2 regions of the Bradyrhizobium sp. UFLA01-814 genome follow, and region 2 is predicted to be linked to the other one. Evidence: predicted binding sites of a transcription regulator. Region 2 holds the regulator's gene; the other holds the start of a gene.

Region 1 (3,921 bases), on a different contig from region 2:
TTGATTGGAGCGAAATTGGGCCGCGTTTGTGCGGACGGCCTGCAGGGATGCCGCAATGGTTAGTAGGCAAGGTTACCGGCAAGCGCGACGCGCTGCATCAACACGTCATTCACGTCTTTGGGAGCGGAGGCCTTTTGTTCGAGCATGAAAACCGCTTCACGCTGTTCCGGATCATGCGTCAATCCTCGTCGCCATTGCCGCCGAACAGGCCGAACTGCGAGGGGTCGCGGTTCGGCTCGGCGAGTCCGAGATGGCGGAAGGCATGCGAGGTCAGGAGCCGTCCCCGCGGAGTGCGCTGCAGATAGCCGCACTGGATCAGATAGGGCTCGATGATGTCCTCGATCGCATCGCGCGGCTCCGACAGCGCTGCCGCCATGGTCTCGACGCCGACCGGCCCGCCGCCATAGTTCAGGGCTATGGTGGTGAGATAGCGCCGGTCCATCGCATCGAGCCCGGCGCTGTCGACCTCGAGGGCGCTCAGCGCCCGGTCGGCGATGCCACGGTCGACGGAATCGGCGTCGGCGGCGGAGGCAAAGTCGCGCACCCGGCGCAGCAGGCGGCCGGCGATGCGCGGCGTGCCGCGGGCTCGGCGCGCGATCTCGTTGGCGCCATCCGGGCTCATGCCGATATTGAGCACGCGGGCGCCGCGGGTGACGATCTTCTCCAGCTCTTCCTCGGTGTAGAAATTGAGCCGGATCGGAATGCCGAAGCGGTCGCGCAACGGATTGGTGAGCAGCCCCGCGCGCGTCGTCGCGCCGACCAGCGTGAATTTCGACAATTCGATTTTCACCGAGCGCGCCGCGGGACCTTCGCCGATGATCAGGTCGAGCTGGAAATCCTCCATCGCGGGATAGAGCACTTCCTCGACCGCCGGGCTGAGGCGATGGATCTCGTCGATGAACAGCACATCGCGCTCTTCGAGATTGGTCAGCAGCGCCGCGAGGTCGCCGGCCTTGGCGATGACCGGGCCGGAGGTGGCACGAAAGCCGACGCCGAGTTCGCGCGCGACGATCTGCGCCAGTGTGGTCTTGCCGAGGCCGGGGGGACCGACGAACAGCACGTGATCGAGCGCCTCGCCGCGCTTCTTCGCGGCCTCGATGAAGATCGAGAGATTCTTGCGCGCCTGGGCCTGGCCGACGAACTCCGTCAGCGACTGCGGCCGCAGTGCGGTGTCGCCGACATCATCGGAGCGGCGTTCGGGCGAGACCATGCGCGAGGGCGTATTCATGATGCGAGACTAACACGAGATGATTGTTCTCCCTCTCCCCGCTCTTGCGGGGAGAGGGTTGGGGTGAGGGGCTCCCTCCGCGAGCGCGATGTGCGTCGAGACCTGTACCCCCTCACCCGGATCGCATCTGCGATGCGATCCGACCTCTCCCCGCAAGCGGGGCGAGGTGAAGAAAAGAGGCGCTCCAATGCACAACTCACTTCGACAATTCCTTCAGGCCCAGCCGGATCAGCTGCGCGGTCTCGGCCTTCTCACCGGCGCTGCGCGAGGCGGCGGCGATGGCGGCGGCGGCCTGCGGCTGGCCGTAGCCGAGATTGACCAGCGCTGAGATCGCGTCGGTGACTGGACGCGGCGCGCGATTGTTGTCGATCGCACCCGAGAGCTGCACCACCGCGGGATCGACATCGGCAAAGCCCGGCGCCTTGTCCTTCAATTCGCTGACGATACGCTCGGCGACCTTCGGCCCGACCCCCGGCGTCCGCGCCACCGCCGCCTTGTCGCGCAGCGCGATGGCGTTGGCGAGATCGGTCGGCGGCAGCGTGCCGAGCACCGCAAGCGCGACCTTGGCGCCGACCCCCTGCACGGTCTGCAGCAGGCGAAACCATTCGCGTTCGTGATCCGAGCGGAAACCGAACAGCTTGATCTGATCCTCGCGGACATAGGTCTCGATCGAGAGCACGGCGGCACCGCCTGGCGACGGCAGCGCCTGCAACGTGCGGCTCGCGCAATGCACCTGATAACCGACGCCGCCGACGTCGAGGATCACGTAATCCTCGCCATAGGAATCGATCAGACCCTTCAGCTTGCCGATCATAGGCTCGCCACCCTGAGCCGCAGCGCGGTGCTCTGGCGGTGATGCGCGTGGGTGATCGCGACCGCGAGCGCGTCCGCGGCGTCGGCGGACGGCGGCTCGGCTTTCGGCAGCAGGATCTTCAGCATCACCTGGATCTGGTTCTTCTCGGCATGGCCGGCGCCGACCACGGTCTTCTTGACCTGGTTCGGCGCGTATTCGGCGACCGAGATACCGAACATTGCGGGCGCCAGCATGGCGACGCCGCGCGCCTGGCCGAGCTTCAGCGTGGCAACGCCGTCCTTGTTGACGAAGGTCTGCTCGACCGCCGCCTCCGCCGGTCTGTAGTCGCCGAGCACGGCGGCGAGCCCCTCATGGATCGCGAGCAGCCGGCTCGCCAGCGGCAGATCGTCCGGCGGCTCGACCGAACCGCAGGCGATGTAGACCAGACGGTTGCCTTCAGTCTCGATCACGCCCCAGCCGGTGCGGCGGAGACCCGGATCGATACCGATGATGCGGACGGGAGAGCGAATCGGCTGGGATGTCATGGGCTAGTGATACCGCCTGCGCCGGGAGAACGAAACACAAACGGAGCCTCATCCCCTGCCGCGGTCGTTGTACTCGGCCCACTCGTCATCCCCGCCTAGTGCGCAATTGCGCACGGGCGCGGGGATCCAGTACGCCGCGGCTTCTCGGATCGAATGCAGGTCTCTGGAATACCGGGTCGCCCGGTCCAGCCGGACGACGACAGCAGTGCAAGCGACTAGCCGCCCATCTTCGCGATCAGAGCGTCGGACACCTCGAAATTGGCGAACACGTTCTGCACGTCGTCGTGCTCGTTGAGCAGGTCCATCAGCTTCAGCAGCTTTTCGCCGGTCTCGTCGTCGACCGCGACGGTGTTCTGCGGCTTCCAGGTCAGCGCCGCCTTGCGCGGCTCGCCGAACTTCGCTTCCAGCGCTTTTGCCACTTCGCGGAAGGTGTCCTGCGAGGCATAGACCTCATGGCCGCCTTCGCTGGAGACCACGTCGTCGGCGCCGGCCTCGATCGCGGCGTCCAGCATGGCGTCGTCGGAGGCGACCTTGGCGTCGTATTCGATGATGCCGGTGCGGTCGAACATGAAGGCGACCGAGCCGGTCTCACCGAGATTGCCGCCGGACTTGGTGAAAAAGGAGCGGATATCGGAGGCGGCGCGGTTGCGGTTGTCGGTCAGCGCCTCGACGATCACGGCGACGCCGCCGGGGCCATAACCCTCGTAGCGGATCTCGTCATAGTTCTCGCCCTCATTGCCCGCAGCCTTCTTGATGGCGCGGTCGATATTGTCCTTGGGCATGTTCTCGGCGCGGGCCGCGACCACGGCGGCGCGCAGCCGCGGATTCATCGCCGGGTCCGGGGTGCCGAGTTTGGCCGCCACGGTGATTTCGCGGGCCAGCTTGCCGAAAAGCTTCGACTTCTGGGCATCCTGCCGGCCCTTGCGGTGCATGATGTTCTTGAATTGGGAATGGCCGGCCATGCGACGTCTCTTCGGAGCTTAGGGTCTGAACAGGGATGGAAAACGCGGCCTTATAGGCCCCTCACGGTCAAAATCAAAGGATCGGCGGGGCCTTCCGGCGGACGAATACTACCGCAAGCCGGAATATGAGGCACTTGTTAACCATGACTTCATGCCCCGGTGCGAGGATCGCCCCGTCCCGCCGCAACTTTCCAGAGCCCCCAAAGAGCCCACATGGCGTTCGGTTTGTTTCGAAAGCAAGTGCCGGAGCCGGCTGCGCCGGCCGTCGCGTCGCAGGTTCCAATCGCGGCCGCGGCCCCTGACGTCTCGACCGAGACTGATTCGGCCAAGGATTCGGCTAAGGAAATCCTGGAATTGCTGGAACTCGAGCTCGGCGCGATGATCCGCCAGCTC
Region 2 (3,921 bases):
CCGCCGCAGCCGATGTCGGCGATGGACGGCTATGCGGTGCGCGCCGCCGATGCGGCTGACCTAAAGGCCCGGCTCAAGGTGATCGGCGAAGTGGCCGCCGGCCGGCCGTTCGAGCGGACGGTCGGCGCCGGCGAGGCGGTGCGGATCTTCACCGGCGGCGTGATCCCCAATGGCGCCGACGCGGTGATCATCCAGGAAGACACCGCCGTCGACGGCGGCGACCACATCACGATCACGGAGGCCGCCAGCGTCGGACGGCACATCCGCCCGGCCGGGGTCGACTTCCGTGCGGGCGAGGTGCTGCTCAGCGGCGGCAGCCGCCTGTCCGACCGCGCGCTGTCGCTGGCGGCCGCCATGAACTATCCGGAACTTGCGGTGCGCCGCCGCCCGAAGGTCGCGGTGCTGGCGACCGGCGACGAGCTGGTAATGCCGGGCTCGCAGCCCGGCCCCGGCCAGATCGTCTATTCCAACGGCTACGCGCTGCGGGCGCTGGCGCGCGCCGAGGGCGCCGAGACCATCGACCTCGGCGTTGCCGCCGACACGGTGGAGGCGACCACGGCCGGCATCCGCCGGGCGCGCGAGGCCGGCGCCGATGTCCTCATCACGACAGGCGGCGCCTCGGTCGGCGACCACGATCTCGTCAAGCGGTCGCTGGAAGCCGAGGGCGTCGACATGACGTTCTGGCGGATTGCGATGCGGCCCGGCAAGCCGATGATGCACGGCCGGCTCGGCGCGATGCGGGTGATCGGCCTGCCCGGCAATCCGGTGTCGTCCTATGTCTGCGCCTTCCTGTTCTTGGTGCCGTTGATTCGGGCGCTCAGCGGCCGGAAAGTGATTCATCATCGCCGCACGAGCGCCCTGCTCGGCCGCGACCTCGCCGCCAACGACCAGCGCGAGGACTATCTGCGTGCACGGCTCGAAGCGCGCGAGGACGGCACGCTGATCGCAACGCCGGTGACGCAGCAGGACTCGTCGCTGCTCGGGAATCTCGCTGCGGCACGGGCACTTCTCGTGCGTCCGCCGTTCGCGGCTGCGGCCGTCAAAGGCAGCGAATGCGAGATCCTGACACTGCCCGAATAAGGTTTTTCGCGCCCCGCCGATTGTGCGTTGCCTGATCCGTTCACCGGAAATTAAGTGGTTGCGGAACACATATCGAACATATAGTGTCCGTTCATGATTTGTTTCGAGTACTGGTGTCTACAATCGGGAAGCCGGGTGGAAGCAGGTGCATTGAGCACATGCTCCTGAGGTCAGGCCCCGCCTGCAGGCCCCACCAGAAGAGTCTCGGAATCGAACGACGCTATCAACCGGGGGAATACTCGAGATGCTCACGCGCAAACAGTACGAACTTCTGCGTTTCATCAATGAACGTCTGAAAGAGGCCGGCGTACCGCCCTCCTTCGACGAGATGAAGGATGCGCTCGACCTGCGCTCGAAGTCCGGTATCCACCGCCTGATCACTGCGCTGGAGGAGCGCGGCTTCATCCGCCGCCTGCCGAACCGCGCCCGCGCCATCGAGGTCATCAAGCTGCCCGAACTCTCGGCCGGCGGGGGCAACGGCCGCCGCGGCTTCACGCCCAGCGTCATCGAAGGCACCCTCGGCCGGCGCGCCAGCACGCCGCCGATCGCCGAGGACGACGGCAACCGTCCGGTCGCGGTCCCCGTGATGGGCCGGATCGCCGCCGGTACGCCGATCGAGGCGCTGCAGACCCGCAGCCACACCATCAGCGTGCCGCCCGACATGCTCGGCGCCGGCGAGCACTATGCGCTCGAAGTGCGCGGCGACTCGATGGTCGATGCCGGCATCCTCGACGGCGACATGGCGCTGATCCAGCGCAACGACGTCGCCAATACCGGCGACATCGTGGTGGCGCTGATCGACGAGGAGGAAGCCACCCTGAAGCGCTTCCGCCGCCGCGGCGCATCGATCGCGCTCGAGCCGGCCAACACCGCCTATGAAGTGCGCATCCTGCCGCCGAACCGGGTCCGCATCCAAGGCAAGCTGATCGGGCTTTATCGCAAATACTGAATTGCAAATACTTGCGGCGGCCGGGAACGAGCAACACGTCGGATCGTTCCTTGCATGATAGTGTAGCGTACGGCCTGCCCGATGCGCTCCGATACCTCTCGCGCAGCGTCGCGTGTTTGTGATCGGAGGCGGTCTCGGACCAGTCGTACAATCGCCCAGAAACGAGCAGAAGCTCGTTCGCTATCGTCCACTCTGGTAGAGGCCCTAATGCCTCAAGGAGAGGCACGGGTCGCTACCTCGAAATGAGGAGCCATCCGATGTGTGACTATAGTCTGCACGCCGTGGCATCGCGCCCCGCCATTGTCGGAGAGACGCTGATCACGACGACGTTCCGCGGCACGTCGACCCGCGGCTTTGCTTCGGAGAACGATCCCACTGTCGCGGTCTGCATGCTGCCGGGCACCGAGCTCGCTTTCGCCGAGAACGTTCGCTACGACAGCCGCTGGATCTGGACCAAGACGCTGAACTATCGCGTCGGCGTATTCAACGAAGTCGAGCCCGACGTGCCCGATCGGCATCATGACGCGGTCGAATTCCCCGACGGCAGCCATGTCCTGGTGACCCAGCTGGTCGAGGGACAGCGCGTCAGCGTGCTACAATTGCCGGCGCTGCATCCGCCGGTCGAGCACAAGCCGAAGGTCGTCGAGCGGCGGCCCTCCGCATTCGCAACGCTGTTTTTGGGTTGAGCGCATCGTCGCCGCGGAATGAGCTGTTCGGCGGCGGATGACCTAAGCAATTTCGGGCGACCCCGGACTTCCGCTTCCGGGGCGCAGGAGGAGGTTTGCGTCGGCCGGCGCCTTGGCGCATCATCGGGCACGGAGGACGTGTGCGGTGGTCGATAAGGTCACATGGCAAAAGGCTGGACGCGTCACGGAACCGGGCCGCTACATGTTCCGGTTCGGTTGGCTGACGGTGACGGCCGACGACCTGAAAGTCTGGGAGCAATTTCCCGAGGCTTCCTTTACCCTCGTCAAGAAGCCCGACGCCGGCCCCGATTCCGACGAATACCATCTCGGCCTGTTCGAGCTGCCGAGCGGCCCCTCACCGGACCACCGCTAATCATCGCCCTGCAGATCGGTCTCGGCCGGCGTCGCGTCCACGGCGGGCCGCGGCGCGGCGGCCGGCGCGCGCAGCGTCGTCTCGCTCTCGCCGTCGCCCGGAACCGCCGGCGACCACGGCCGGTCGATCCCGCCGGGCTTCACCGCATCGACGGCGTAACCGTCCCTGATCCGCCGTAGCACCAGCGCGCCGTGGCGGCGCAGCCGCTCGGCATCGATCACCGAGGCCGCGCAGCCCTGCGGCGCCGGCCGCGCGGTCACGATCAGGCCTGCGCGCTCGCAGTCGTCCGCCAGCGCCTCCGGCCGGGTCGCGAGCGCGACGAAGGCGCCGCCAGGTCCCTGGGCCACGCAGCCGCCGGCATCGCAGGAGACGCCCTCGCCGAGCGACGCATCGGTGGCGGTCCGCGCGTCGGCGTCCGCCGCCAACCACTCCTTGACCAGGAACGCATCCTTGGCGCTGTGCATCAAATGCAGCCGCCCGTCACCGCCGCGCACCGCGACGTTGCGGCCGTCACCGGAGACCAGCACGTCCGGCTGCGGCACCCTGAGCGCCCAGACCGACGCCATCACCAGCAGCACCGCACCCGACCAGCGCAGCGGCGTGCGCAGCAGCCCGAGCAGGATGATGCCGGCACTCGCTGCGATCAGCGGCCCGATCCCGAACGCCGCCATGCGGCCGACCGCGCCCGGGAGTGCGGCGACCCATTGCGTCACCAGGATCATCCAGTCGATGCCGAGTCCCATGATCGCCCAGAACACGCCGTCGAAGCCGAACGGCATGGCGAGGAGCCCCAGCAGGCCGGCCGGCATCACGACCGCCGACACAATAGGCAT

What was found. Region 2 encodes LexA, which represses DNA repair genes until DNA is damaged. Its sites were predicted from a motif close to TGTTCNNNNTGTGTTCNG; they were not measured.
Region 1: the regulator LexA is predicted to act here: its motif matches at 2,592-2,609, upstream of ruvC (crossover junction endodeoxyribonuclease RuvC).

The regions. Positions count from the first base shown of each region.
Region 1 is NZ_JAQOSR010000007.1:64,700-68,620, forward strand. Features, by position in the region: gene PMN64_RS03860 (hypothetical protein) at 60-182, opposite strand; gene ruvB (Holliday junction branch migration DNA helicase RuvB) at 179-1,228, opposite strand; gene ruvA (Holliday junction branch migration protein RuvA) at 1,425-2,042, opposite strand; gene ruvC (crossover junction endodeoxyribonuclease RuvC) at 2,039-2,566, opposite strand; gene PMN64_RS03880 (YebC/PmpR family DNA-binding transcriptional regulator) at 2,782-3,528, opposite strand; gene PMN64_RS03885 (methyl-accepting chemotaxis protein) at 3,742-3,921, shown strand, end outside.
Region 2 is NZ_JAQOSR010000089.1:31,189-35,109, reverse strand. Features, by position in the region: gene glp (gephyrin-like molybdotransferase Glp) at 1-1,080, shown strand, start outside; gene lexA (transcriptional repressor LexA) at 1,325-2,029, shown strand; gene PMN64_RS25110 (hypothetical protein) at 2,287-2,715, shown strand; gene PMN64_RS25105 (hypothetical protein) at 2,861-3,088, shown strand; gene PMN64_RS25100 (ComEC/Rec2 family competence protein) at 3,085-3,921, opposite strand, start outside.